Regions from separate parts of the Bacillus sp. AC266 genome, predicted to be linked through region 2. Evidence: riboswitches for the same ligand, from Rfam matches in the RefSeq annotation. Region 2 holds a riboswitch; each other region holds the start of a gene.
What was found. Region 2 has a riboswitch for S-adenosylmethionine ahead of AC0IXC_RS17450 (methionine ABC transporter ATP-binding protein). Riboswitches for the same ligand answer to the same signal wherever they lie in the genome.
Positions count from the first base shown of each region.

Region 1: another riboswitch for S-adenosylmethionine. It lies ahead of AC0IXC_RS01685 (M20 family metallopeptidase); the one in region 2 lies ahead of AC0IXC_RS17450 (methionine ABC transporter ATP-binding protein).
Region 3: another riboswitch for S-adenosylmethionine. It lies ahead of AC0IXC_RS15620 (Na+/H+ antiporter NhaC family protein); the one in region 2 lies ahead of AC0IXC_RS17450 (methionine ABC transporter ATP-binding protein).
Region 4: another riboswitch for S-adenosylmethionine. It lies ahead of AC0IXC_RS20910 (LLM class flavin-dependent oxidoreductase); the one in region 2 lies ahead of AC0IXC_RS17450 (methionine ABC transporter ATP-binding protein).

Region 1 is NZ_CEEDEC010000001.1:333,894-341,663, forward strand. Features, by position in the region: partial or broken gene AC0IXC_RS01670 (hypothetical protein) at 1-79, opposite strand, end outside; gene AC0IXC_RS01675 (VOC family protein) at 225-617, opposite strand; gene AC0IXC_RS01680 (AAA domain-containing protein) at 729-3,038, shown strand; SAM riboswitch class I at 3,114-3,215, shown strand; gene AC0IXC_RS01685 (M20 family metallopeptidase) at 3,304-4,509, shown strand; gene AC0IXC_RS01690 (Lrp/AsnC family transcriptional regulator) at 4,645-5,085, opposite strand; gene AC0IXC_RS01695 (SDR family oxidoreductase) at 5,253-6,017, shown strand; gene AC0IXC_RS01700 (TetR/AcrR family transcriptional regulator) at 6,353-6,919, shown strand; gene AC0IXC_RS01705 (alpha/beta fold hydrolase) at 6,978-7,770, shown strand, end outside.
Region 2 is NZ_CEEDEC010000004.1:75,385-83,154, forward strand. Features, by position in the region: gene sufD (Fe-S cluster assembly protein SufD) at 1-222, opposite strand, end outside; gene sufC (Fe-S cluster assembly ATPase SufC) at 238-1,023, opposite strand; gene metQ (methionine ABC transporter substrate-binding lipoprotein MetQ) at 1,261-2,067, opposite strand; gene metQ (methionine ABC transporter substrate-binding lipoprotein MetQ) at 2,139-2,951, opposite strand; gene AC0IXC_RS17445 (methionine ABC transporter permease) at 2,974-3,639, opposite strand; gene AC0IXC_RS17450 (methionine ABC transporter ATP-binding protein) at 3,632-4,657, opposite strand; SAM riboswitch class I at 4,966-5,073, opposite strand; gene AC0IXC_RS17455 (hypothetical protein) at 5,199-5,543, opposite strand; gene AC0IXC_RS17460 (thioredoxin family protein) at 5,696-6,004, opposite strand; gene AC0IXC_RS17465 (toprim domain-containing protein) at 6,008-6,352, opposite strand; gene gcvH (glycine cleavage system protein GcvH) at 6,726-7,109, opposite strand; gene AC0IXC_RS17475 (arsenate reductase family protein) at 7,151-7,516, opposite strand.
Region 3 is NZ_CEEDEC010000003.1:467,128-474,897, forward strand. Features, by position in the region: gene liaF (cell wall-active antibiotics response protein LiaF) at 1-129, opposite strand, end outside; gene AC0IXC_RS15605 (PspA/IM30 family protein) at 236-898, opposite strand; gene AC0IXC_RS15610 (lmo0954 family membrane protein) at 943-1,299, opposite strand; gene AC0IXC_RS15615 (GNAT family N-acetyltransferase) at 1,610-2,032, shown strand; gene AC0IXC_RS15620 (Na+/H+ antiporter NhaC family protein) at 2,101-3,417, opposite strand; SAM riboswitch class I at 3,512-3,617, opposite strand; gene AC0IXC_RS15625 (ribonuclease FAU-1 family protein) at 3,738-4,256, opposite strand; gene gltP (glutamate/aspartate:proton symporter GltP) at 4,325-5,599, opposite strand; gene AC0IXC_RS15635 (murein hydrolase activator EnvC family protein) at 6,093-7,367, shown strand; gene AC0IXC_RS15640 (hypothetical protein) at 7,466-7,630, shown strand; gene AC0IXC_RS15645 (sodium-dependent transporter) at 7,663-7,770, opposite strand, start outside.
Region 4 is NZ_CEEDEC010000005.1:182,976-190,745, forward strand. Features, by position in the region: gene AC0IXC_RS20895 (response regulator aspartate phosphatase) at 1-983, shown strand, start outside; gene AC0IXC_RS20900 (Phr family secreted Rap phosphatase inhibitor) at 983-1,141, shown strand; gene AC0IXC_RS20905 (ATP-grasp domain-containing protein) at 1,533-2,489, opposite strand; gene AC0IXC_RS20910 (LLM class flavin-dependent oxidoreductase) at 2,482-3,540, opposite strand; SAM riboswitch class I at 3,623-3,729, opposite strand; gene AC0IXC_RS20915 (hypothetical protein) at 3,991-4,197, shown strand; gene AC0IXC_RS20920 (hypothetical protein) at 4,447-4,836, opposite strand; gene AC0IXC_RS20925 (DUF4352 domain-containing protein) at 5,142-5,693, shown strand; gene AC0IXC_RS20930 (DAK2 domain-containing protein) at 5,792-5,962, opposite strand; gene AC0IXC_RS20935 (RrF2 family transcriptional regulator) at 6,154-6,660, opposite strand; gene AC0IXC_RS20940 (FMN-dependent NADH-azoreductase) at 6,871-7,512, shown strand; gene dhaK (dihydroxyacetone kinase subunit DhaK) at 7,587-7,770, opposite strand, start outside.

The sequences.
Region 1 (7,770 bases), on a different contig from region 2:
AGCGCTGTATCTTAATTATATACAGGATTGGAAATAGAATAAGTATCCAAAAAATAATAATATAGATTGTATTAATCATTCTCTACTCCTAACAAAAGGATTGTGTTTTTAATCTTGGTGAATTCTCAGGTTGGAGGTATGTTTTATTGTTACTGGATATGCACTTGTAAAAACAAGGGCCGGAATTCCGGCTCTTTTTCTATCCCGCAAAATAAAGGTTTACTTTATCTCTCCGTCTCAAAAAACTCAATCCATTCTCCATCAGGACCAGCGAAGAATATGTAACGTGTTCCATCTGGTAATGTTTCAATTTCTTCTCCTAGTAGAAAGGTTACTCTGTGTTTCTGTAGTCTTTCGATTTCATCCTCTAATGAATCCACTTTAAAACAAATGTGATGTACTTTTCCTTCTGCCGGAAGGGAAGAGTTGTAACCTTCAATGAGTTCAAGTATCGTTTCTTTCGATTCTTCCACACCTAAAAAAGCGAGTTTTAAGTCTGGATTCGGGTGCCCCATACGTTTAATGAGCTGTAAGCCAACTACTTCTTTATAAAATGAAATAGATGTTTCTAAGTTTGTAACCATAAGTCCAACGTGTTCGATTCGTCTAACTGGCATGTGGATTCCTTCTTTCTGAAAATTATATACAATATATTATTGAAAATTAAGAAAATAAGCAAGATAAAAACCTTACAAATTTTAGAGTGTTATATGGTATAGTGAGAAAGTATGTTTGGGGAGAAGGAAGGAGATTATACGATGAATACAACTACTCAAACTCCTTCATTATCGGAAACAATGAAAGAGTGGCATTATGCATTAGCATATGAAATTAAACATTGGAAAACGATAGGTGGTAGTAAAATCTCTATCATTAACGGTCGTTTTTTATATACAGATTATGAAAGTACAGTATACGTATTTCAGCTTATTTCGGAAGTAAGCTTACCTGAAGGTTCACCAATTCGAATTGAGTTTGATGGTGAGGAAGCGACAGGAGAAGTATTATCTGTACATGGATTAGAAATAGAACTGAAATTAAATGATTATATACAAGGTGAAATACGAGAAGCTGTTTTATACAGTGAACCGTGGCAATTGTTAGAGCAACTACAAGAGAGATTGAAAGAAGCTCATAAAGATAAGCTGAAACGTAATCGTATAAAGCGTCTTGTTGATGGGACGAGCAGTCCGAAACATATTGAAAAGATGAAAAATACGAAAAATGAATTGGCGTATCGTTCTTTTTACAATCCAACAACGTACGTGTGGGGACCACCGGGAACAGGGAAGTCTTACAATTTATCGCGTATTATTTCTGCTCATTATCAAAAAGGAAAATCGGTACTTGTGTTAGCTCATAGTAATGCGGCAGTAGACGTATTAATGAGTGAAGTAACGAAGCAAATTGAGAAGAAGAAGAAATGGACGCCTGGAGAAATTGTTCGTTACGGTTATAGTCAACATGAACATATACGAAATCATGAAACGTTACTTGCATCGAAGTTAGTTGAAACGACGAATGGATCTTGGGGAGAAGAAAGACTCTATTTAGAAGAGACACGACAAGATCTTCGTGAAAAGATTTTATCATATAAAGCGACTTCTGCTGATAAGAAGCGTATACAAGAGATTGAAAGTGATCTTCGAAAGCAAAAAGCGAAAATTAAAGAAGTAGAAAAAGAATACATTGAAAACGCGAAAGTAATCGGCGCAACTTTATCGAAATGTGCAATTGATTCACTTATTTATGAGCGTACATTTGATTTAGTTGTCGTAGATGAAGTAAGTATGGCTTATGTTCCGCAAATCGCATTAGCTGCTTCACTTGGGAAACGTATTGTCGTTTGTGGTGACTTTTTACAGTTACCTCCGATTGCGATGGCGAACCATGAACTCGTTCGAAAATGGCTCGGTGAAGATATGTTTTATCATGCAGGGATTGTTGATTCTGTAAATAAATCAGAAGCACATCCGAACCTTTTTATGCTGCAGGAGCAAAGACGTATGCATACGGATATATCGAAGTTTACGAATTCATTTATTTATAAAAATAGAGTGTACGATCATCCATCTGTTTCAGAGCGTAAAGAACTTGCGAAACTGCAACCGTTCGCAAATGAGGCGAGTGTTTTATTTGATACGAGCTTAATGGGAGCCTTTTCTTTAAAAGACGCAGCTTCCGGTTCTCGTTTTAATATTATGTCTGGTTTAGTAGCGATGCAAATGATGTTAATTGGATTGTTAGACGGTGTTCAATCTATCGGTGTAGTTACGCCTTACAGGGCACAGTCCCGCTTTTTATCAACGTGCATTAGAGAAATGTTGCAGAGAACGAAATATCAAAACATACCAGTTTTAGCGGCGACGGTTCATAAGTTTCAAGGTTCTGAAAAAGATATGATGATTTTTGATACAGTGGATAGTTATCCGCAAGAACGACCTGGCGTGTTATTCTTTGACCATAAAAATCATCGCCTCGTCAACGTTGCAGTGACAAGGGCGAGAGGGAAGTTCATTCAATTATCAGATTGCCATTATATGCGTAAAAACCTTTCGAGAAAACAAGCGTTATCACAATTAACAGCTCATATAGAACGTCACGGAGATGTATATGATCGCACGACATCAAGACAATTGTGGGAGCGGAAAATTTCGAAACGTTTACGCTGGTTTATGGAAATGAATCTTGAAGAGCCGAAAGGGTTATTGAAAGATATTTTAGCCGCAAAACAAAAAATTATTATTTCACTTCCAAGTACAAAGCAAGTGGATAAGCGAGTCTGGCAAGCGTTAATGCGTACAAATGCGCAAATAACAGTGTATAGTGATGGACCAGTTCCGTTAAAAAATGTAAAGTTACAAAGACAAAATAAAGCATTCCCGTTTATCGTAATCGATGATGAAATCTTTTGGGCAGGAGCACCTCTTACATCTCAAATGATGTTTGAAGGTAGTATGGAATTTCCGTACGTATGTGCAAGATTACAAGCACCTGAAACAATTGGCGTATTAAAAGGGTTTTTAGATATTCGGTAAATTCAGATAGGAATTCCTTGACTTTTGCCTGGAATGAACTTAGAATGAAAATAATTTAATACAATTTTATGAAAATTCTTATCACGAGAGGTTGAGGGACTGGCCCTATGACACCTCGGCAGCGGATTCTTTATGAATACTGTGCCAATTCCAGCAAGGTAACTTGAAAGATAAGAAAGAAGCTCATTTTGACTGTATATACAGAAGCCTCTTTCTATCTTTTAGAAAGAGGCTTTTTTACGTGAAAATAAAAGGAGGAAGAAAAATGGGAGCGACAGGAGTAACGTCACAAAGAAAAACAATTGAAGAGAGTATAGAAAGAAATAAGGAAAAGTACATAGAAACAAGTCATAATATTCATGCGAATCCGGAGATTGGTAACCAAGAATTTTACGCATCAAGAACGTTAAGTTTGTTGTTAGGAAGCGCAGGATTTCAGTTGCAGCACAATATAGCTGGTCATGAAACAGGGTTCATCGCACGAAAAAGTTCCGGGAAACAAGGACCAGTTATCGCATTTTTAGCCGAGTATGACGCTTTACCAGGACTCGGTCATGCATGTGGTCACAATTTAATTGGCACAATTAGCGTTGCAGCAGCGATCGCGTTATCAGAAACGCTTGAGGAAATCGGGGGAGAAGTTGTCGTGTTCGGAACACCAGCAGAAGAGGGCGGGCCAAATGGTAGCGCAAAATCGAGTTATGTGAAAGCTGGCTTATTTAAAGATGTTGATGCGGCGCTTATGATTCATCCGAGCGGAAAAACAGCTCCAACGAGTCCATCACTAGCGGTCGATCCACTTGATTTTCATTTTTACGGAAAAACAGCTCATGCAGCGGCCTCACCAGAAGAAGGAATTAACGCATTAGATGCGATTATCCAGCTTTATAACGGTATTAATGCACTTCGCCAACAACTTCCGTCAGATGTGAGAATTCATGGTGTTATTACTGAGGGCGGAAAAGCACCTAATATTATTCCTGACTACGGCGCAGCAAGGTTCTTCATCCGCGCAGCAACGAGAAAAAGATGTGCGGAAGTAACAGAAAAAGTAAGAAATATTGCACAAGGGGCAGCGTTAGCAACAGGCACAAAAGTAAAAATTCATCAATTCCAAAATGAAATCGATGAACTACTCGTAACAAAAACATTTAATGACGTCGTAGCCGAAGAGTTAGAACTACTAGGTGAAGAGGTAAACCGTAAAGAAAGAGTAGGAATTGGCTCAACAGATGCAGGAAATGTAAGCCAAGTTGTACCGACAATTCATCCGTACATTAAAATCGGTCCAGATGATTTAATTGCGCATACGAATGAATTTAGAGAAGCAGCACGTTCAGAATTAGGAGATAAAGCGCTAATTACATCCGCAAAAGCACTAGCAAATACGGCGTATCGATTAATTACAGAAGAAGGTTTGTTAGAAAAGGTGAAGGAGGAGTTTAGGGAGGAGCAGAGGAATCAGGGGTAGGTGAGAAGGAGACGTATCTCTGGATTTTCTAGTAGGAAATTGAATGAAAAAAGAACCAGCCTATGGCTGGTTCTTTTTTCATTATATAAGAATTTTTCCACATACACTCGGTATCTTTATCTTAGTACCCTCTTATCAGAACGACAATTTCTCCTCAAACTCACTCTTTAAAACAATTAAAGGAGACGATAATCCAAATTGCATTAAGGAGTCTAAAAATGTAGCGAGAGAATCCATCGAATCGCTCATGACCTTCATCATATAATTAAACTCCCCGTTAATTCGATATAAATCAGTTACTTCGGGAGCGGCATTACAAAATTGGATGAAATCAGAGCATTGACTCGTTTTAAACATGATGAATGCTTGAATGTTCTTATTAATTTTAGAAGGCTCAAATTTCGTTCGGTATGCAGCTATAACGCCTTGATCTTCAAGTTTGTTAATGCGCTCTTTTACAGCAGGCTGCGTCATGGATATAATACGTCCTATTTCTGAAACAGAAATTCTCGCATTTTCATACAACAAGTTCATAATTTTATGGTCAATTTCATCTAGTTTTACTGTGTTTTGCATTGGATAGCCCCCCTTTTTTATTTTCTAAAGTAAATCGTAAATTATAACTATAATATCATAAGTAAAGGAACTAAATTACCTATAAATCTATATTTAAAATTATTAGTATTTGCTTAAAAATATAAGTATAGGATTTAATAAACGAAAATTTAGGAAGGGTGGAAAAAATGAAGAATCTTGATGGGAAAGTAGCGTTAGTAACAGGGGCGAGTCGCGGTATTGGTCGTGCGATTGCGATGAGATTGGCAAACGACGGTGCATTAGTTGCAATTCACTATGGCCGAAATAAAGCAGCTGCAGATGAAACAATTAGTGAGATTGAATCTAATGGAGGAAAGGCATTCTTAATTGAAGCGGATTTCAATTCAATTGATGGTGTCAAAAAGATAGTAGAACAATTGAAGAATGAATTACAAATAAGAGTTGGTACATCAGAGATTGATATTTTAGTAAACAATGCAGGGATAGGTACACAAGGAACAATTGAAAATACGACAGAAGAAGTTTTTGATGAAATTATGGCCGTAAATATTAAAGCACCGTTCTTCTTAATTCAGCAAACATTACCATTACTACGAGCAGAAGGGCGCATTATTAACATTTCATCGGCCGAAGTACGAATCGGTTTTACAGGGTCCATTGCATACGGTTTAAGTAAAGGTGCACTAAATACGATGACACTTCCTCTAGCTAAACATCTTGGAGAAAGAGGTATAACAGTGAATACAATTATGCCTGGATATACGAAGACAGATATAAATGCGAAATTGCTAGATAATTCGGAAATACGAAATTTTGCTACGAATTCATCTGTGTTCGGACGAATAGGGCAAGTTGAAGATATTGCAGATGTAGTAGCATTCCTTGCTTCTTCGGATAGCCGCTGGGTAACAGGGCAAATTTTAGATGTTTCTGGAGGATTTTGTTTATAGGGGCACTACTTCATACACATCAAGCTAATATTTTCATATCCCCCTAAATTAAAATTTTCTTTCTCTACAGATAGCTATTTTGAGAAGCCGCTCATTTTTTCGTTTTGAGGGCATTTCTTTTTCTTAAGTTGATGGGTATGTATGGTGACCCCTATTAGACGATAGTGAATTAACAATTTCGGGGTTCAGTTCCACTTTATTCAAAATAAGATTTTTTTGCAGTAAAATCAATGTTAGTGGAACTTTTTTAATCAAACTTTTTTCTAAATTAAAATAAATCCTTGCAACATTTAAATTAGTACTATATAGTTCTAGTTATGAAAAAGGTAAAATTAATGAATCAAAAACGTGTGATTGAAGTAGCTGCAACATTATTTTTAGAAAAAGGGTTTGCTTATACAAGTATGGATGAATTAGTACGTGTAAGCAAAGTTTCAAAGTCTAATGTGTATTATCACTTTTCTAATAAGGAAGTATTATTAGAAGGGGTCGTTGATTATTGGATTGAAATGTATCAATCTGCAATTGATGACGTACTTTCTCAGAACCAATTTTTAGTTGAAGATCGCATCCAACTGTTTTTAAAGCAATTATCACAAGGAGTTCAGTCGAGAGAGTATAAGGGGAGCTGTCCATTTATTACTCTTTATATTCAAAGTCCTAAACAGGCCACGCAAATAAAAGAAAAAATAGGTCTTTTTTTTACAGGATTACAAAAGAAAGTTTCTCTATTACTTAAACAAGGGGTAGAGAATGGAGAATTCAGAAACACGATTAATATTGATGAGGTTGCATCACTTTTTATTACAAATCTTGAAGGAGCGTTATTTATTTCAGAAACATTGAAGGATGCAACTGTAATTACGAAAACAGCAGATCATTTTTTAAAATTGCTTCGATAAAAGAAGCATTTTTTTTACATCAAATTAGTACTAATTAGTACTAAAAAGGAGATTTTATATGAGAACAGTATTTTTAACTGGTGGAACAGGCTTTATTGGAAAGCAATTAGTAAAAGAATTAGCCAAAGAGGATGTTAAAATTCTTCTTTTAGTAAGGTCGAAAAGTAAAGCAATACGCATTTTTCAAGAAAGAGGCATCTTAAAAAAGGCATTTATGCACTTTATTGAAGGTGATTTGACGAAAATAGATTTAGGTCTAAGTGCTGAAGATAAGGAGAGGGTATTGAAAACGGATGTGATTATTCACGCAGGAGGCCCCATGGATATTCAAGCGACAAGTAAAGAGGCAGCTTCCGTATTTTTAAATGGCGCCAAACACATTAGTGAATTAGCTAAAAGCATTCATCAATTGAAGGGCTTGCAACAATTTATTCATGTTGTAGGTTATATGAGTCCCTTTGATGATAAAAATAGCAAGATTGCAATTGATGTGTTTAAAGAAGGAAACAATTATTTGAAAATAAAAAATCCATATGAGAGAACAAAATTTTTAGCAGATCTTTATATCCGTCACCAGGCATCAGCAGTAGGTTATCCGCTTTCTGTAATTAATCCGCCAACTGTAGTCGGTAGTAGTAAAACAGGGAGTACAGAGCAGATAGCAGGATTAGGTTTGCTTGTGATGAGTATGCGAAGAGGTCTCATGCCAGTGATTCCTGGAGGTAAGGGATATAGGTTACCACTTATTTCAAACGATGAGCTTGCGAAGTTTATTGTGCAGGTTTTCAGATTGGAACAACCGATTATTCAAACATATACACTTGTTGAAGACAAACAGCACGATCAGAACA
Region 2 (7,770 bases):
TGGAAGCTCTGTTAAAGAACTTACAGGCTCTTGCTTAGCAGCGTCGCCTTTTCCGATAAAGTCCCATTTTTCAATTTTCGTTTTATCAGGCGTTGGCATTGGAAGTTCAGTTGCTTGTGCAAGAGCTTGTAAGCGGAACTCAGTCAACCAAGCAGCTTCGTTTACTTCGCTTGCGCGCTGACGGATTGTTTCTTGATCGAAAGGTAATGTACCGATTGTCATGTTTATGCTCCTCTCTTACGCTTCTTGCTCTGCTGTTTCGTCTTCAATACCTAATTCTTTTTTAATCCAGTCGTAACCTTCAGCTTCTAGACGTTGTGCAAGCTCAGGGCCACCAGATTTAACGATACGACCGTTCATCATAACGTGAACGAAGTCTGGAGTGATGTAGTTTAATAAACGTTGGTAATGCGTAATCATTAGGCAACCGAACTCTTCGCCGCGCATTTGGTTAATACCTTTAGATACAACTTTTAATGCATCGATATCAAGACCTGAGTCGATTTCATCTAAGATTGCGATTTTTGGCTCAATCATCATTAATTGAAGAATTTCGTTACGTTTTTTCTCTCCACCAGAGAAACCTTCGTTTAAGTAACGTTGTGCCATTTCTGGATCCATTTCTAGGAATTCCATGTTTTTATCTAAAGTACGGATAAATTTCATAAGAGAAATTTCATCGCCTTCTTCACGACGTGCATTAATTGCAGAACGTAAGAAGTCCGCGTTTGTTACTCCGCTAATTTCACTTGGATATTGCATTGCTAAGAATAGACCTGCTAGCGCACGCTCATCTACTTCCATTTCTAATACATCTTCACCGTCGATGATTATGCTACCTTCTGTTACTTCATACTTTGGGTGACCCATAATCGCAGAAGATAAAGTTGATTTACCTGTTCCGTTAGGTCCCATAATTGCGTGGATTTCTCCACCTTTTACTTCAAGGTTTACACCTTTTAAAATTTCTTTGCCATCGATTGATACGTGTAAGTCTTTAACCGTTAATGTAGAACCAGCCATCTCAATACCTCCATTAATCCTCTATATACATTTTAAAAATTACTAAAACGTTCATATTCTCATTTTATTCTCATTCTAATCTTATAGCAAATAAAATGATATCGCAAACACTAAGAAAATGTAACAATTTTTTCACAAATGTATATAAGTATTTCCTTTACATCCTCTTATGATACACCTTTCTTCTTATATATATAAAGAAAAAAGGACTGGGTTATTCCCAGCCCTTTCCAGCACCTATTCGTTCACAGGAAGTACAGCACCTTTATATTCTTTGTTAATAAAATCTTGAATTTCTTTTGAATGTAGCACTTCTACTAGCTCTTTAATTTCTTTTTTCTTCTCGTCACCTTTACGAACTGCGATAATATTTGCGTAAGGAGAGTCTGATCCTTCAATTGCGATTGCATCCTTTGTTGGATTTAATTTCGCATCAATTGCGTAGTTTGAATTAATAAATAAAGCATCACCTTCATTGTTTTCGTACAGCTTCGGTGAAAGTCCAGGTTCTACATCTGTTTTAAACTTTAAATTTTTCGGATTTTCTACAACATCTTTTACTGTTGCTTTAACAACATCTACACCGTCTTTTAATTTAATAACGCCGCCTTTTTGTAACAATGCGAGCATACGGCCACGCTCCGCTACGTTATTACTCATAATAACTGTTCCGCCATCTGGAAGTTCTTTTAAGCTTTTATATTTCTTAGAATAAATGCCCATTGGCTCTAAATGAATTTTTCCTGCATTTACAATTTTGTATCCTTTTTCTTGAATCTCTTTATCTAAATAAGGGATATGTTGAAAATAATTTGCATCGATTTCTTTATCAGCTAATGCCTTATTTGGTAAAACATAATCCTGGAATTTTTTTATCTCTAACTTAATGCCCTTTTTCTCTAATATTGGCTGTGCCTTTTCTAAAATAACAGCGTGCGGTATATTAGAAGCGCCAACGACAAGCTTATTCTCATCTTTCCCCCCGCAAGCAGCTAATGTAAATACAGACAGTGCTGTAACAACTGACAATAGAATCTTTTTCATATGATGTCCCCTTCTCCCCTATATTTATGTAGTAAAAAAAGGACCGGCATACACCAGCCCTTTTTCCGCAATTATTCTTTTACAGGAACAACTGCCCCTTTATATTCTTTAGTAATAAAGTCTTCAATTTCTTTAGAATGCAGTACTTCTATAAGAGCTTTAATCTCTTTTTTATCTTTATCGCCTTTACGAACAGCTACTACGTTTGCGTATGGAGAATCATTTCCTTCAATTGCAATCGCGTCTTTTTCTGGGTTTAATTTCGCATCAATTGCATAGTTAGAATTAATTAGAACCGCATCGCCTTCTTTATTGTTATACACTTGTGGCAATAAACCAGGCTCAATATCTGTTTTGAACTTTAAGTTTTTCGGATTATCCGCAATATCTTTTGGAGTTGCTTTAACTGGCTCTACTCCGTCTTTAATTTTTAAAATGCCTTCTTTTTGTAAAATTGCTAAACCACGACCATGATCAGTAACAGAATTACTCATAATAATTGTCGCCCCGTTTGGAAGTTCTTTTAAGCTCTTATATTTTTGAGAATACACACCAATCGGTTCTAAATGAATTTTTCCTGCTATTTCAAAATCATATTTCTTATCTTTGATCTCTTTTTCTAAATACGGAATGTGCTGAAAGTAGTTTGCATCTAATTCTTTATCTGCTAACGATTTATTCGGTAACACGTAGTCTTGGAATTTTTTAATTTCTAACTCAATTCCTTTTTTCTCAAGTAACGGTTTTGCCTTTTCTAAAATTTCAGCGTGCGGTACGTTAGAAGCACCAACAACAAGTTTCTTTTCATCTTTATCTTTCCCGCCACAAGCAGCTAACCCAAAAATTGAAGTTGAAATAAGTGCTGTAAGTAATAATTTTTTCATTTGAAATATCCCCCTGTTTTCATTATCTTTTATCTATTCGAGTCGTTAAACTATCACCAATCCACTGAATTAAAAATACAACGAGTAATACACAAATTGTCGCAACGATTGTTACATCGTTATTTCCACGCTGGAATCCCTCTAAGTAAGCAAGTGTTCCAAGACCACCAGCACCAACAACACCTGCCATTGCTGTATAGCCTACTAAAGCAATAGTCGTAACCGTAATACCAGATACTAACGCTGGTAACGATTCTGGAATTAACACCTTCAAAATAATTGTGCTTGTTTTTGCTCCCATCGCTTTTGAAGCTTCAATTACACCTTTATCAATTTCACGAAGTGCGATTTCAACCATTCTCGCGTAAAACGGTGCCGCTCCAATAATTAAAGCTGGCAGCGCTGCACTCGCTCCGAGTATTGTTCCAAGAAGAATCTTTGTGAACGGGATTAATAAAATAATTAAAATAATGAACGGTATAGAACGGAAAATGTTTACGAACGCTCCAATCACCGTATTAATCGCTTTATTTTCCCATAAATTATCTTTCGCTGTCATAAAGAGTAATAGTCCTAAAATAAGTCCTAAAACAAATGTGGCAAGCGCTGCGATTGCCGTCATATATAACGTTTCACCAGTTGCTTCTAACATTTGATTCCAATCAATATTTGCGATTAACTTATCCATGTGCAATCACCTCCAGCTCTACTTGATCTTGATGAATCCCTTCTATTGCTTGCTGGATCGCTGTTTCTTCACCATTTAAATGAACGACTAAACTTCCGTAAGAGCCGTTATTCGTTTGCGCGATATTTCCTTGCAAAATGCTAACTTCTATATCACCGCGCTGCATTAACCTTTGAAGTACCGGTCTTTCTACCGCTTCACCGACAAACTGCAAACGAATTACTTTTCCATCTGGATACTTTTCTATTAAACTTTCAATCGTTTCATTTGTATCTTCAGAATCAGTTAACTGCTGTACAAATCGTTTTGTAATGTCTTGCTGTGGATTACGGAATACGTCAAGTACTGGACCCGTTTCTACGATTTTCCCTTTCTCCATTACAGCAACTCGATTACAAATTTTGCGAATAACGTGCATCTCATGCGTAATCAATACAATTGTTAAGCCGAGACGCTTATTAATATCTAACAATAAATCTAAAATTTGATCTGTCGTTTCCGGATCAAGAGCTGACGTTGCTTCATCACATAAAAGTACTTGTGGATTATTTGCTAACGCTCTTGCAATCCCGACGCGCTGCTTTTGTCCACCACTTAGCTGAGATGGGTACGCGTCTCCTCTTCCTTCTAATCCAACAAGATGAATTAACTCATCGACACGTTTTCTTCTCTCCGCCTTATCGACACCTGCAATTTCAAGTGGGAATGCGATATTTTCACGCACAGTTCGTGACCAAAGTAAGTTGAAATGCTGAAAAATCATTCCGATTTCTTGTCTTGCCTTACGAAGTTCATTTCCAGTAATCGCTGAAATCACACGATTCGCAATTGTAATTTGGCCAGAAGTTGGTTTCTCTAACTGATTAAACAATCTAATTAACGAACTTTTCCCAGCGCCACTATATCCAATAACACCAAATATTTCACCCTTATCTACTTTTAAGTTGGCGTTATCTACAGCAGTGACATCACCGCTTTTTGCCTTATATATTTTCTTTACATTTTCTAATAAAATCATGATGTTCACCCCTTTTTTGTTTAAAAAGCGTAAGCGGCTCGTTTAGAACAAGAGGGCGTTGGAATCCCAGACGTAGAGGCGCTTTTTGCCTCATAGGAAGGGATGAAACGACCGACTGTTCTAGCCGCTGGAGCTGGATTTCATAAAACTTTGGATAGACTCCGCATTTTTTTATTTTTCATGCGTGTAGTCCATCGTTATAGCTCCTCTTATTATTTGAATGTCCTCCGCATTCAAACAACAAAAAACCTTTCCGCTTCTAGAGAAGCAGAAAGGTTTATATGCGTATATAACAACATTATCCCTCTCTCTCATCTCTCAAAGCATTTGCTTTGCAGGAATTGGCACCATTTCAACATAAGTTGACGGTTGCCGGGCTTCACAGGGCACAGTCCCTCCACCTCTCTTAATAAGAGAAATCAGATTAAATTTTCGTCTGATTTAAAATTTATGAAATTGTCTATATTTTATGAATTGAATTGTATCAATATCCACATGCTCTGTCAACAGAAATTTTCGTAAAAAAAGAAACTTCAGAATTTTAAGCTCCGACTGACATCGGTTTACATATATGAAACATCGATTCAACTAATAACATCGTTCGATACGTTCCAGAATATTGTACCCGTCCATCACTCATTAACTTTTGCAACCTCATATTTCCAGTCACTAATTTTTGTACATCCTCTTCCTCTAAACAAACGATTTGTTCCGTTCCTCTCGCCTCTTTCAAAAGTTCTATATAATCTCTTGAAATTTGTAACGAACAGCATTCATCTCCAAAACGAAAATTAACAGTTCTTTCTCCTTGCCTTAAAAGCGGTTCTAAATGATATTGACCATTAGCGTAATTTACAAATGATTGAAGCAAAGAATATAATTTCATCCTAAACCACATCCCTCATATCACTTTCTATTACATACCATTCCCTCTTATTAAAGGGCAATCCTGTTATTTTCGCTCGACAAATACTGTATCTATCACGCATGTCGACATATTTCCCAAGAAATATGTCGAGGCGGCAAAAACTTTGCCGCCTACTTTAATTCCGTATATAAATATTCCACCGAATGAAATGCATATATTTTCTTCATCAGTGTCCCATTTTCAAAAATAAGTAAACACGGTACACTTTCTATCCCATACTCTTTCGCTAAATGCGGGGCATAATTTAAATCTAACATTCCAATTTTCAAATCTTCAATCGTCATCTCAACGACCGTTAACATCTTCTTTGCCAATTGGCATGTTCCACACATTGGTGTATACACATATAACACTGTTTTTTCTTCATTTCCTATTAGGGCTGTAGCTTCGGCACCTGTCCAATCAATCACTTCTATCATTCCTTACCGTAAATATTCTGTATAAACGTCAATGTCTGCTCCCCATAATACATTTGCTAAATGTGAAGAAGGTGCAGTCGCCACCTCGCGATACGAGCGATCAATATAAATATGCTCTGCTTGCGGAAATTCTTTTCGGAATTGTTTCCTTAACTTTTCTCCTGCATCATCAGCATCCACTAGCACATATACGTCCTTATCAAAAAATTGATCAATGAGCTCATCCATTTTCGACAAACCAATTGTACCATTTGTACAAACAATTTCCACTGGTTCACGAATAATAGATTCAATCTTTCTTCTATCCGATTTACCTTCTACAATAATGACTTTTTCCACATAAATCATATGTCATCACCCGATCACCATATACTATACAACCTTTAACTTAGTATATAGTATATTCGTTATTTTCATGTTGTTTCCTGTTTATTTTTGCAAAAGAAAAGCGCAAGCGGCTCGCTCAGATTGCGAGGGGGATGGAGCTTCTGAGGTAGAGGCGCCTTTTGCCTCACAGGAAGACGCGAAGCCACCGAACAATCTAGCCCGCTGGAGCTAGACAATGAAAAGCGCAAGCCGCTCGCTCAGCATGAAGCCTCCATGAAAAAAGTTTTTCAAAAACGTTCTCCTACATAATAATTAATATATATGTTTTTAAATTCATTATGTACACAACATAAAAAAGGACAGCACAAAGGCTGTCCTTTTTCTTCGACTATAATTAGTCTTGGTTTGTCATTTCTGCATATTTTTCTGCAGTTAATAACTTCTCAACTTGGCTTGCATCAGAAAGTTCAACTTTAACCATCCATGCACCCTCGTATGGAGATTCGTTAACTAGTTCTGGTTGGTCACTTAATTCTTCGTTTACTGCTACAACTTTACCACTTACAGGTGCGTATAGTTCAGAAACTGTTTTAACAGATTCTACGCTTCCGAATGGCTCGTCAGCTTGGATTGTTGCACCTACTTCAGGAAGTTCAACGAATACGATATCGCCTAACTCACCTTGCGCAAAATGAGTAATACCGATAACAACCGCATTACCTTCTGTTTTTACCCATTCGTGTTCTTCAGAGTAACGTAAATTATTTGGAATGCTCATGACTGTACCTCCAGTGAATGTATTAATTATGTAAAAATACCTTATTGGTACTTTTTCCACACACTTTCAAACTGCTCTTCGTTAAAACCAAGTGTTACACTCGTTCCATCTGTTACAATTGGACGTTTAATTAACATGCCATCAGATGCTAAAAGCTCATACATTTCGTCTTCGCTTGCATCCTTTAACTTATCTTTTAAACCAAGTTCGCGGTAACGCATTCCACTTGTATTAAAGAATTTTTTTAATGGTAATTCACTTTTCTCATGTAAATTACGTAAATCTTCTTTTGACGGTGGATTTTCAACAATATGAATCATCTCATATGCTACATCGTTTGCCTCAAACCATTTCTTTGCTTTTTGACATGTGCCACATTTTGGATATGAATAAAATGTTACTGTCATAAATTCACCTACTTTTTTACTAACCTTTACCTTTATCATATAGAAAACATTTTATTATTTCAAACGATTATTCGCTAAACTTTTACTTATTTCGTGATAATTTTTAATAATCCTGCTAATTTTTCTTATTTTTCCGCCATTTATTAAGAAAAAATAAATATATAATTTTTTAAAATTTTTTTCTCATCCCACGCCGAACATATATCTTAAACAAACGTTTGATTAACTACCTATTTTTCTTTGTTAGCCCTTGA
Region 3 (7,770 bases), on a different contig from region 2:
AATCATAATAAATGCAAATATTAGACCACCTGGTTCAAAATGTCCAAGTATCATATCAAGAAAAAGACCGAATCCAAATATGATGAGGAGCATCCCCATAAATTGTGTTTTTGAAAATTGCTTCTTCATTTCAGCTCCCCCCTCCTTGTCACATATACATAGAAGAAAAGGCATTGCTTTCCAACACCTTTTCTCCTATCACTATATCATAAGCCTGTTTTATTATATACTACAATTATTTTGTTACTTCTTTCGTTAACGATACTTCATTTTTCTCTTTCATTTCACTCTCTAGTTTTGCAATTTTCATATCAAATGTATCACACTCATGCTCTTCATTTATACGAAGCTCTATGTCACGAATGTGATCTTCAATTTCTTCGAATCGTAAGAACGGATTATTTTCATCCATTTTATGCATAGCAGTATTCATACGGCGGTTTGCATGCGCCATATTTTCACGTGCCATTAATTCCATACGCTTTGCGTTCATTTCTTTTAATTTATTTTTCATTTCTGAAAGACGACGCTCTAACTCATCAATTTGCTCTACAACACCAGCATACATTTCTTCTAAGCGAGTTACTTGCCCTTCATAATACGCTACTTCTTCTAATGCACGTTCATGCAATTGCAATTCGCCTGCTTCTTGTGCGATGATAGCTTGCTTTGATCTTTTATTAACGAAATAACGTGCTTGCTCAAGCTCACGAGCGAAGTTAGATTTTAATGCTTTATGACGCTGAATTAACTTCTCAATTTTTGTTATTTCACGCTCACTATCGCGTAAATATTGGTTTAACATAGCAATTGGATTTTTTCTTTCTTTCTCATCTAACACATTATGAAAATCAGCTAAAATTGCATCGCGTACACGTCCGAATAAAGATTGTTTCATTATAATCTTCCTCTCTTCTACTTTATAATTTGATTTATTTTATATTAGTTTTTCATTAACTTGTTCCACTCATCTTCAAAGTTGCTATATGGTTTAGCACTTTCTGGAGCAGAATCAACAACTACATTTTTTCCTTTTTTCCACTCACGGTATCCGTAGTATAAAACTACTAATGCTGCGATACCGATTAATGCTGGGGAATGAGAAAGCGCAATGGACAAACCGATTAAACCAACAATACCCCAAGCTAACTTTCCAAAGAATGATTTAGCTCGCACAAATGATTTATAGCTCCAGTACACAACTCCTGCTCCAATGGCGAATCCTACAATACCAGCAAGACTACCAAGAGCAATTAAAGCCAAAATACCGGCTGCGATAAACGCTAGAAATTGTTTCATCTTGTGCTTGCCTCCCTTCGATTTGATACTCTTATCTTAACTATTTTTTCATTTTTTCATAACGAGCTTAAGAACTGTTTTCGACTCAGACTTAAGACTGAGTTGCATTCAGCCTTTTGCAAAACGAACATGTATACGATGCGTATAGATACAGAAAAATTCTTATTCAATAACGGATGAAAATCTCAACTTGCGCGTCCAAAAAATTAGCAATACATACAAACGTTTATTAAATTACATTAAATATATTATTAAGAAAATTATGTTAAAATAAATCAGAAGGCTACATTTAAATTAAAGGGGATATATCATGAATTTACACATTACGAAAGAAATCAATACCGCCGCTAAAAACTATATAAACAATCAGCTTTATGAATATAATTTAAAGCACTTTCCATCTGATTTAAGAGACAGATACTTAGAGATTCATTTATTTCTTAAGGATGAAAATGGTAAAATATGCGGGGGAATATTAGGTGAAGTCTGTTGGAATTGGTTAGAGATTCACTCTTTTATCATCGATGAAGATATACGTGCATTAGGGTATGGAACTAAACTGTTATTAGAAGTAGAAAAAATCGCTTTAGAAAGAAATTGTGATTTTATAAAAGTTGACACTTTAAGCTTTCAAGCATTAGATTTCTATAAAAAATATGGTTATAAAGAGTATGGTATCCTCGATAACGTAGGAAGAGATTATAAACACTACTATTTGAAAAAGGATTTATAAATAATAAAAAACGCTCAGAGAATGTTCTCCGAGCGTTTTCAACTGCTAATAATAAATGTCTCTTTATGTTATGCAGTTTTATGATACTCTTTTTTTTCCGCCACTTTAGAAAATCTCGGGAAACCAATTAATATAGAAATGATTCCACATACTCCAACTAAAATTGGATAAAATGCATATGGTAACAATTCGACCGGAGATAACGCAGCAAATCCTGCCGCTGTTAACATTTGAGCACCATATGGGATTAACCCCTGTACACAGCAAGAGAAAAGATCCAGTACACTCGCTGATTTACGGGGATCAATTTCATACTGATCCGCAATTTTTTTCGCAAGCGGACCTGTAAAAATGATAGAGATTGTATTGTTTGCTGTACACACATTCGTCATACTCACTAAGCCAGCAATACCAAACTCCGCTCCTTTTTTCGAACGAATATTACGTGTTAAAAGATTCATTAAATATTGAATGCCACCATTATATTGGATAAGTTCAACCATACCACCGATTAATATAGCAAGTAGTACTAGCTCCATCATACCGCCCATTCCAGTCGTTACACTTTTAAAGAAACTCTCTAACGTGTAACTTCCATCTATAAGGCCGATAGCACCTGATAATATTGTTCCACCAGTTAACACAATAAGTACATTCCAGCCAAGTAGTGCTGTAATAAGTACTCCTGCATACGGTAAAATCTTTATCCAGTCAAAACTATGGGCTTTAACTTGTGTATCACTTCCTAAAGTAATTATTACTAATAGTACAATTGTAATAATAGCGGCTGGTAATACAATTAAAAAGTTCGTTTTAAACTTATCTTTCATTTCTGTTCCTTGTGAACGAACAGCAGCAATTGTTGTATCTGAAATAAATGATAAATTATCACCAAACATCGCTCCGCCCACAACAGTAGCCATCGCAAGTGCTATTGAGATATCAGTTTGCCCACTAATACCTACAGCAATCGGTGCTAGTGCTGCAATTGTTCCCATTGAAGTTCCCATCGCTAATGAAATAAATGCCCCTATAACAAAAATTCCAGCAACGATAAATCCTGGTGGCAAAATAGATAACGCTAAGTTAACAGTGGAATCAACTCCGCCCATTCCTTTTGCTGTTTCAGAAAACGCCCCTGCAAGTACAAAAATTAATACCATAATCATAATATCAGGGTTTCCTGCACCTTTAGCAAATCGTTCTACTTTCACATTAAAGCTTTCCTTACGATTCATCACTAAAGCAATTCCTACGGCAATTGAAATTGCTACAAGTATCGGCAATTTATAGAAATCACCTGTAATAATTCCAGAACCAATAAATAGCGCCAAAAATATTCCAAGTGGTAATAACGCTAAACCATTTCCTCTCGTTTCTTTCAAAGTATCATCTCTCCCTAGTTTTCAACCTTTTCTAATGAACAACAAAAGACCTCTTCCGATGAGAAGAGGTCTTATACATCTATAAGAAACACTCTTCTCATCTTTCAAGCACATGCTTGCTGGATTTGGCACAGCACTCTGAAATCGAGTCCGCTGCCGAGGCATCGTAGGGCCAGTCCCTCCGCCTCTCTTTATAAGAAGGTTTCATATTTATTTTTTAATAATAATTTCTTTCCTAACTTTACTCGCTTACAAAACAAAAGTCAATTATTTTTTGTATAGATTTTTTTGGTAATTATACAAAAATATGAATAAACCAATCATTTTAACTTTTCGATTTCTTTATCCAATATTGAGATCCAATAAAATTTTCTATTTTTTATCGTCGCGATAATCCATTTTGTTGTATTCCATGCTAACTCATATTCTTCTTTTGTAACATCACCAATTTTATAGGCATCCTCTAACTCGTCTTCATCCAGTACATAGATCTCACCGTTCGGTAACAATACTACATCTAAATATAAATCATCAAAATAAGGTAAACCACGCTCGTCTATTTTATATTCTTTCGTCACGTCGATATAATATTGTACTAATTGTTTTTGATTGTCTAACATAGCTGTAATTGCAAAGTTTTTCCCGTTTATAAAATATTGCATCCATGTATACCCATCACCTGCAATGCAAAGCTGTTTACCATTGTATTCTTTATGACTAGGTTCCCTCACTTTTTTTATGTCCAGTATTCCTAACATTCCATCCTCTACTTGCTTAACCCTATAATCCTTCTCTATTAGTCGCTTCCACGAAGAACCGTCACCATATTTACGTTTCATTACGTCCGCTCCTCTTCTATATATAGAAAAGCCCCCACATATTATGTGAGAGCTTGTTCATATTATAATTAAGCTGCTTGACCCTTTTCAGATATCTCTTTTAAATAGGCTTGTCCTTTTTCAGCGTCATATTGACCTTCCCACTTAGACATAACTACAGCCGCTAAAGAGTTACCTACAACGTTAACTGCTGTACGAGCCATATCTAGAATACGGTCAATACCTGCAATAAACGCTAAACCTTCAGCTGGAATACCTACTGTACCAAGTGTTGCTAATAATACAACGAATGATACGCCCGGTACACCCGCGATACCTTTTGATGTAACCATTAATACAAGTAATAACGTAATTTGTTGTGTAATGGATAATTCAATACCGTACATTTGCGCTAAGAAAATTGCCGCAATTGCTTGATATAAAGTTGATCCATCTAAGTTAAATGAATACCCCGTTGGAATAACGAAAGATGTAATTGCTTTCGGACAACCGAATTTCTCCATTTTCTCCATAATTTTCGGTAAAACCGTTTCTGAACTTGCTGTAGAGTACGCTAAGATCAGCTCGTCTTTTAAAATTTTAAAGAATTGGAAAATGTTAATACCGAATATTTTCGCTGTAAGTCCTAATACAACTACAACGAAGAAGATCATTGCTCCGTATACTACAATGAGTAATTTCCCTAATGGAATTAATGAAGCTAATCCGAATGTAGAAACTGTAACACCAATTAATGCGAATACACCAAATGGTGCAAACTTCATAACTTGGTTCGTTACATAAAACATTGCATCTGCTACACCTTGGAAAAATTGTAGAACTGGTTTGCCACGCTCACCAATTGCTGCTACACCTAAACCAAATAATACTGAGAAGAAGATAATAGCAAGCATATCACCTTCAGCTAATGATTTCATAATGTTCGTCGGAACAATATTTACAAACGTATCTGCGAACGAATGACTTTGTACTTGCTCTGTCGTATGTGTATATTTAGAAATATCTGTTTTTGTTAACTTATCCATATCAACGCCTTTTCCAGGTTGGAAAATGTTTGCTATTAATAGACCGACAGCAATTGCAATCGTTGTAATAATTTCAAAGTAAATAATTGTTTTTCCGCCTAGTCGACCTAACTTTTTAATATCGCCAACACCAGCAACCCCAACAACAATACTCGCTACAACAATCGGTACAACAATCATCTTAATTAATCGGATGAAAATATCACCAATTGGTTGTAAGTACTTCACCACTTCCTGATTGCCAAAGAAAATCGCCCCAACTGCAATACCAAGCGCAAGTCCTATTAAAATTTGCCATGCAAGTCCTATTCTTTTCATACTTGTGGTAACCCCCTCTTCGATGTGTCACTCTATCTCTCATTCTATCTCTATAAAACTTGAAATTAAGAGTATTACATATTATTCGACAATTCACTACATTTTGTCCCTGTTGAAAATCATAAATCAAAATTTAAAATCTGACAACAAAATAAGTTTGCACGAATGCAAATAATTTTCTTGACAAAAACAAACTTCATGTCAGAAAACCTCACATGAAATCGATTCCTTACTAGTGATTGATAGGTTTTTAAAATACTGTTTCATTACGTAAAATTCCATCATTTCCCATGTTTTTTTAAAAAAAATATAGAAATTGATATCTTTTTCTATACATTCAAGAATTTTAAATTTATGACAAACACTACGAAAAGATACTAAATTCCGACAAAACTTAGCAAAATTATAAAATTTTCTTTACATTATGATTACAACGATAGACACTCTTCTTCTTATGATATATAACATTCATAGGGAAAGGAGCAAGACAACCATGAAAAAGAAATTTGCAGCATTTAGTGTTTTAGCAGCTGGAACGATTTTCGTTTCCCCGTTACTTTCACCCGTATACGCTGAAACGAATGAGAATAAATTATCTAATATTCAATCCGAATTAGAAGGCAAACAAAATGACTTACAAAATAAATCAGCTGAGAAAGAACAAATAGAAAAAGAAATCCAGGAATTACAAAAGAAAATCGACGAATTAACTACTTCTATTAATAAAAACGAAGCTGAATTAAACGATACAAAAAAAGAAATTAGCAACACACAGCAAGTTATTACTGAAAAAAAGAAACATATAGAGCAATTACAAACGAATATAGATACACGGCAGGAAGTTATTAAACAACGACTACAATCTATGCAAGAAAAGCCTCGTACGAGTATCATTACAGAAGTAATAACAAGTTCTGCAAATATTGCCGATCTTGTTGATAATATGTATTCTGTAAGTTTAATTTTAAATAACGATACAGATATTGTGAAAAAACAAACAAGCGATCAAAATGCTGTGACGACAGAAAAAGAGGCTGTTGAGAAAAAAGAGCAACAACTGAAAGAATCTGAGCAAAAATTAGAACAAAAACAGCAAGAATTACAAAGTAACCAACAACAGCAACAAACTTTTATTAACGATCTACATACGAAAGTAGCAAAAGTAGATTCAGAGATTGAAGGGTTAGAAGAATCAAAAGGCATTTTAGAAAACCAGCGTCAAGCTGTTCAAAAAGCAATTGAAGAAGAAAAACGTGCAGAAGAAGCGCGTAAAGCTGAAGAGGCACGTAAGGCTGAGGAAGCAAAAAAACAGGTAGCCGCTTCTGCTAAAGAAAGCACACAATCCGCACCAACACCGCAAGATACGAACAAAGGTGGATTTATTAAACCTGCCGCTGGATCGAAAACTTCAGGATTTGGTACACGTTCTTTAGATAACCATAAAGGAATCGATATCGCAGCTTCAGGAACAGTGCCAATCGTAGCTGCTGCAGATGGCGTCGTTATCCGTTCAGAATTATCATCTAGTTACGGAAATGTTGTATACTTATCTCACCGTATAAACGGAAAAACATATACAACTGTATATGCACATATGAGTAGCCGTTCTGTATCTAATGGACAAACTGTAAAACAAGGCACTCAACTTGGATTTATGGGGAACACTGGCCAATCATACGGACAACATTTACACTTCGAACTTCACCTTGGGGAATGGAATGTCGGTAAGACAAACGCAGTTGATCCATCTCCTTATATCGGATTATAAAAAACTCGGTGCATACCGAGTTTTTTTTACTACTTCACACTTTTTAGGCGTTTTACATAAACTACAACTAAATGCCTATATTTTGCGGGGGGATAAATATGAATACACAATTACAAGAAGAAATAGAAGAAGCTAGAGAAACATACATTGGCCGGCTATTTACATTCGGCGGCTCAGCGTTATTTTTAATTGGATCATTTATCGCAGTTGTCACAGCTTATAAAGCATATAATCGCTTATTAAATACTTCTACAACACAATAAAAAGACGGAGAATCCACATCTCCGTCTTTTTATTATGCAAACATTTTAAATACACCTATCGCATTTAAAAATACGATAATTACAGTTACCGGAATAACATAACGAAGCAAGAAGAACCAAATATTAAACAATGTTTTCCC
Region 4 (7,770 bases), on a different contig from region 2:
ATAAATACATAAATAGTATTAATGAAGATTCAAATTTACTATTCCATTACTCACTTCTTACTTTTCGCTTTAAAGTTCTGCTTGATCATTTAAGCATTACACCAACAAGCTTCCAGGCAATTGATTCACTGAATATACCAAAAAATGAATCGTTGTCTTATTATTATCACTTTTTCAAAGGGATTCACGCCACACTAATTTCAAACAACAATGAAGCCTGGGAAAACTACGAACAAGCCGAAACGCTATTACAACATATTCATGACGATCTTGAAATAGCCGAGTTTAGCTATCGTTTTGCTAACTTCTATCTTCATACCTATCAACCTCTATTAGCAATTCAACATGTGACTAAAGCTAAAGAGATTTTCTCTAAACATAATGGTTATGAAAATAATGTTGCCGCGTGTGAGAACTTATACGGTTTAGCATGTATTGATATAAAACAATTCCCTGTAGCAGAAGAAAAATTTAATTCTGCAATAGATTTTTTACGTAAAAATAATGAGGATTCCCTAATATTAAGAGTCCGTAATAATTTAGGGTTTTTATATAGTAGCCAAAACCTATCCACTTTAGCAATCCGACACTTATCAGAAGTAACAACTAAAACTCCGGAGCATTTTAAAGCCCTTTTCCTTGAAGCTAGAGAACATTTCAAACTCGGTGAAGTTAATCAATCGGCCGAGTTGATCGAACGAGGATTGGCGATCTGCGAGCAATTAGACAATAAAGAATACCTATATCATTTCAAACTTTTAGATTGTATGAATAAAGGTGTTCCAGCTGTTATTCTCGAAGAATTATCTTTGGAAGCTATCTCATTTTTCGACACACAACAACTCTATAATTACACACAAGAATACACTGAAAAATTAGCAATCAAGTTTTACGAAGAAAGCGACACTGTAAAAGCTAGTAAATACTTTTATATTAGTCATCAAGCTAAAGAAAAAACTTTCGAAAAAGGAGCGTTAAAATAATGAAAAAACTTTTTGGAACGATTTTAGGCTTAGCACTTTCAGCTGTTTTATCTATAGGGTTAGCATTCCCTTCACAATCAGATTCTAAAGAACAGGTTAATTCGACTAAATCTAGTACAATTATGTACATGCAATCCAGTCACGGTGACTCCTGGTAATATAAAGAGTTTTTTTATCCGTTAACATCATTAATTACGAAAAGGGCACTACCTCAATGGGGTGCCCTTTCTTAAACAACATATAGCAGACTACTTATTAACTTCAGCCCATTTAACCTTAAACTCTGCGCCGAAATTATTTGCTTCTAAGCCACATTAATATACCATTTCACTAAATTTAAAAACCCCTCCACCTTAAGGTAGAGAGGATTTTCTAATTTTCATTTCAAACTACCCGAAATCTCCGTTAAGATAACCCCAACCTGCATCAGGGTATCCTAAACTTTTCCCACCAACTACAGCTCCTCTACCGAACGATCTTTCACCGATAAGATGTGCTATCTCTTCTTTTTTCCTATATTTGCACCAGAACCTTATTTTTTAATCAACGTTATTTAACTGACTCTACTTGTTTTTCTAATTCTATTCCAAGGAATTTAGCAAGCTCAAGCATACCAAATTGATTCGCTACAGACTCTGCGTCAGAATTATAGTTTGTGTTTGTATTAATATCATACGTATAAATTGTTCCATCCGAACTGCGAATAAATTCAATACCAGCAACGGTAATTTTATTTTCTTTCAAAAACTCTTTGTACTTTTCAATAATTGGCTCTTGGAAGTCCGATATAATTTCAAATTTTGTTGACGACTCTTTCTTACTCTCTTCTCCTACTGGGCAAAAAGCATCTTGAATAGAGCATACATCTGCCGGGCAAAGCTCAAATCCTTCTGATGTATCTACTTTAACTGCATATACAAACTGACCGCCTACAAACTCACAACGTGTAATATATGGTTCTGGCGCTTCAATATATTGCTGGATTAAAGTAATTCCATCAATAGGTTCTTCAAATGTCGGACCATCCAAATATTGTTCTAAAGCATCAATGGAATGAAACAGTTGAACACCAAGGCCTTTACCTGCACGGTTATGCTTTGTAATGAACGGTACTTCCCCTAACTCCCTTGCTGCTTTTACTATATTATCACGGCCAACAGCACCAATTGTTTTCGGCACTTGTATCCCAAAATTTCTTAATGCTGCATATTGATTCAATTTACTTACTTCAAGACGTAACGCTCGAGACCCATTAAATACTGTTCGTCCGTATCCCTCTAGCCAAGCAAGAACCCCTTCAGTCAATTCAGGTGCATATCGATGCCCTCTCGTATGTGAAGAGGCACTCATACGGCTATAAAAAACACCTTGGGGAGGTTCTTGTTCTAACGAAATTGTTCCTTCATCTAAAAACCATTCCTCATAAGGTAACTCCAGTTCTTCCAATCTTTTCACTAAATGATCCGTCCATTCCTTATTCTCATGTAATATGTAAATTTTACTCATTTGTAATCAATTCCTTTCTTTTTGCTTCAACTAACGGCATCACTTTTTCAGAAAATCGTTTCATCTCTTCAAGCTGCGGTGAAAATTGTAAAAGTAATAACGTAACACCCACTTTTTCAAAAGCAAGTATCCTTTCTGCAATTTGTTCTGGTGTTCCGATTAAATTAGGACGTAATCCGCGATTAGATACGGAATAATCATTTAGCTTCACTTGCTGTTCCAAATGCGATTTACTAATAAAATCTTGGTAACCCGCATAACCTAGAGCATCGTCTTTCACATCCGTTATACGTCTCCATTCTTCTAACGCCTCTTCTTCTGTATCACGACAAATGACATAAGCCGCGAGCCCGAATGACTGCAATGGCTCCTCTGTGACTTTCTTTCTACGATTCTTCATATCTTCTATTTTCACAAATACTTCTTCCACTGTTCCGCCATGCATTACATATGCATCCGCGTGATTTACAATGACCTCTTTTCCTCGCTCACTCTCACCACCTGCATAGATCTTAATGCCTTGTTTCTGCACAGGTTTTGGACTTAAATGTGTATGATGAAGCTCATAAAAGTTCCCTTTATAAGAAAACTCTTCTTCTTTCCAAAGTTCCTTCAAAATTGTTACAAATTCCTCTGTGCGATCATATCGTTCATCATGTGCGGTAAATATCCCGCCGTACTGTCTCGCTTCTTCTTCCCACCATGCTGAAACTACATTCAATGTAAAACGGCCATTACTTAATTGATCGATATTTGCTGCCATTTTCGCTGTAACTGCTGGATTGTGGAAGCCAGGTCTTACAGCTGTCATAATCTCTAATTTATCCGTTACTGCTGCAAGTGCTGCCGCAGTTGTCCACGCTTCTAAACTTGGTGCTGAAACACCTTTTATATCATTTAAATTTAATTCTGCTATAAGTGTTGTTGAAAAACCTAATTGTTCTGCCGCTTGCGCTGTTTGTTTTGCATACTCAAACGTAGGCGGCATAGATTCATCATCTACATTTCGAAGCCATCCCCCAAAAATCGGCAACCAAAAACCATACTCCACTACCTATTCCCCCTTTATCTTTTAGCCATAAAAAAAGCTACTCTTATCGAAATAAGAGTAGCCTTCTTGACTAAGTGAACCGCTCTTATCTTTCAGGTGTTTTTTCACCTGCAGGATTTGGCACCTTTCGTCTAAAACGAGGTTGCCGAAGTTTCATAGGGCCCGTCCCTCCACTTCTCAACATAAGAATTGTTTGATTTCCATTTATTATAATCATCAGAATAATAAAACTCAATACTTTAATACTTATTTTTCCGATAAACATTAAATGATATATGAAACATCATATTGTTATAGAGATTTATAGGGTGTTGTTTTACTTGCGGATATATAAAGGGGTATGTTGTATCATGTCGAAAACATCATTTATAACCAAGTTGCTTTACTTCTATCGTAAAGGAGATAGAGAATACGCCAAAATAAATATCAACCTAAAGAGGTGTTAGTAACATGAAAAATAAACGATGCGAGAATTGTGGTTCTACTACATTTAAAGAAGGAAGAGTTGGATCTGCTTATCATGCATATGTTTGTGAAGATGAATCTAGTAGATTCTTTTCAGGAGGGAAACGTTCCAAACTATTAACCACATTTTGTTTAGAGTGCGGTGAGGTGCAATCATTTAGAGTTGAAAAACCGGAGATATTTAAAGAATAAAATAATACTAATTACATATTATGCAGATGTTTATTAATGATACAGTAGGAATGATAACAACGGACGATTTCGCTACAACTAGAGTAAATACACCAATCATATTAATAAAAAAACAAGGAACCTATTAGTTGGTTCCTTGTTTTTTTAGCTAAAGCAGACTTCTTTGGAGAACCCAAATAAAAGTTAAATCGACTCCTATTTAACATTTCCCTTCAGATATATGACAGTAAAGAATACATCATCACGGTGTCAGCAAGCAAAAGTGTATTCTGCATTTCTGAAAACAGTAGATGGCAGATTGTGACCTGCTGAATCTGCTAAGAAAGAATATACAAGAACATCCTTAACATCATCTTTATTTCCACTAACGATGACATCAAGAAAATCTTCTATTTCGAATTCTGGCGTAAACAACACAATCTTAGTTGTTCTGTTTGGTTCTAAAGAAACAAACGTACGAGAGATTTCAACTAACTCATTTTGAGTCGGGAAAGAAATGTTTCGACTTCTCTTAACACTTATCGTTACATTACTAGTATGACAGCGTGAATCATTGTTTAACATAATGTTGAGAGCAGTTGGAATAATCCCATTTTCAGAAACTGGAACTCGAAACACTCCAGTAGATTTATGAGCCATATAATCACATCCTTTCAAAATAAAATATATTTACAATATATTAGATGCAAGAAACGTTCATTTTGATAGGGACAAATTATATGATTAATATATCTATAATAACCCTTGGTATTACTAAGCTAATGATTCAAAAGATTAACAAGTACCGTGAAAAATATGGAAGAGAACCAATCGAATGTATATTAAAAGTAAAAAGAATAAGGTGTCTAAAAGACCCCCTATTTCGATCCAATAATGAGACATTATGTTAATCTTATATGTATAGTTGCACAAAATTGAGAAACTTAAGGAGACAGATAAATTTTATGAAGAAATTATTCATATTACTTACTTTAATTCTAGTATTAGCCAGTGTTACGGCTGCTTGCACACAAGATAAAAAAGATAGTGCCGTTGAAAATGGTCCAATAGAAGAACCAACCGCAAAAAATGAAAATGAAGAATTAATAAATTTTGAAGAAAAAGAAGATATGAGCCGCTTGGAACAAGGTATTTTATTAGTTGGTGAGAGTGTTAAGGGAGGCTATTACTTGGCCACCGTTCAAAATGCATATTTAAATGCTAGTAACGATTCCGTCGTTGTTAATGTCTCTGTAAAAAATGTACGAGGTCAAATGATTGGACTATCAGAATTAAAATATAACTTAAAAGATGAAAAAGACGGAAAGGCCTATGAAGGCAAGGTGCTTGACCAAAACCCTTCTGATATACAAGTTAAACCAAATGAAACGGTAGAATTAAAAATAGCTTTTGAAGTAACAAGTACCGCAGATGAATATATGTTTTATATTGAAAGCTCTTTAGAATCTCTAGAAGCACACTGGAAAATCGATAAGCTGCAATCACAAAAAAACTAAGTCTCAAATAAGCAAAAAGCGCTGAAAAATTTGATATAGATACAAATGAAGAATATATAAAATTCCCTCCACCTTAAGGCAGAGGGACTTTCTAATTCCTATTTCAAACTACCCGCAATCTCCGTAAAGATAACCCCAATTGCATGTGCACCTGCATCTGGATAGCCTAAGCTTCTTTCACCAACTGTACCAGCGCGGCCCATACGAGCTACGATTTCTTTCGTATACTCTGCTCCTTTTTCAAAGGCGATTTTCACTATGTTTAAAATATCTGAAAACATAAATTCATTTACTTTTTACGAAAATAAAATTGTATTTTTTAGAATTTTAATATTAATCAATTTGAAACTTTATGAGTTAATTAAATGTGATATTTAAAGAAGGAATTTATGATGAAGTACTCACATGATGGAATTAATGTTAAAAAACAAAAAAACTCTAACTAATTCGTCATGGCGATTTAGTTAGAGTTTTTTTGTTTGAAGTATTCACGAGTATCTACCCTTATTTTTTCAGGTAAAACAATGTCAAGTTCTTTATCTAACCATGCAAGAGTCTTTTTACGGAGAAACTCACGCATGTGTTCTTCTGCTTCAAGCATTACTAAGTTAATTGTACAAGAAGAATTGCTAGGTTCACAAGAATTACAAGCCTCGTCTCGATATAGTAGGCCATTCTGCACAATATTTTTACATTGAAAAATAGGTTTTGGACCTTCGACAGCTTCTATTACATCCCAAAAAGAGATATCTTCTGGAGACTTAGCTAACCTATATCCTCCCTTTACACCTGGGACAGAATTCACAATGTCAGCTTTAGATAATTTACCGAAAACTTTTGAAAGAAATGTTTCAGAAAGTCCTTGAAACTCTGCCAAATCTTTTATTCCAACACTTTCCTTGGAAGGAGTATTAATTAAATAAACTAGGCAATGCAAGGCATATTCAACCCCAACACTATATTGCATATACAAATCACCTGCTTTTTATTTTAAGGGTTATCAAATTGTATCTTAGGACCATTTAGAATTTTAGTCAAATAAAAAAAGGCTCTTTTAGAATAGTATGTATTTCATTTGACAAAAATAATTTCAGAGTTTATATTAAAGACCGAACTAATCGACGATTAATTTAGTCGATAATTAAAACGTAAAAACTTTTAAAAAGGGGAAATACAAATGAACAAAACACTTATCATAAACGCACATCCGAAAGTGGATGATACATCATCAGTCAGCATTAAGGTTCTTAACCACTTTTTAGTATCTTATAAAGAATTAATTCCTAATAATGAAACGATTGAACAGATTAATTTATACGATGATGTAGTACCAATGATAGATAAAACTGTTTTAAGCGCATGGGAAAAGCAAGGAAATGGACAGAAGTTACCTGATGAAGAACAAAAAGTAACAGAGCGTATGTCCGAAATTTTACAACAATTTAAAAGTGCAAATACGTATGTTATCGTATTACCTTTGCACAACTTTAATATTCCATCAAAGTTAAAAGATTACATGGACAATATCATGATTGCACGTGAAACATTTAAATATACTGAAACTGGATCAGTGGGATTACTTAAAGATGGAAGAAGAATGCTTGTTATACAAGCAAGTGGAGGAATCTATACAAATGATGATTGGTATACAGAAGTGGAATACTCTCATAAATATTTAAAAGCAATGTTTAATTTCCTAGGTATTGAAGATTATCAAATCGTTCGTGCACAAGGAACAGCAGTACTAGATCCAAATGAAGTATTACAAAATGCATATAAAGAAGTTGAAGAAGCAGCTTCTAGATTGGCTAACAAATAAATTTTTTCACTGGAAGAATGATGGTTATAATTAAAGACCCCCTCCACCATAAGGCAGAGGGGATCTTTTAATTTCTATTTCAAACTACCCGCAATCTCCGTGAAGATCACCCCAAGTGCATGCGCACCTGCATCAGGATAGCCTAAACTTCTTTCACCAACTGTACCGGCGCGGCCCATGCGAGCTACGATTTCTTTCGTATACTCTGCTCCTTTAACCGCTGCTTCTGCACCTTTTTCGAAGGCAGTTTTCACGTCT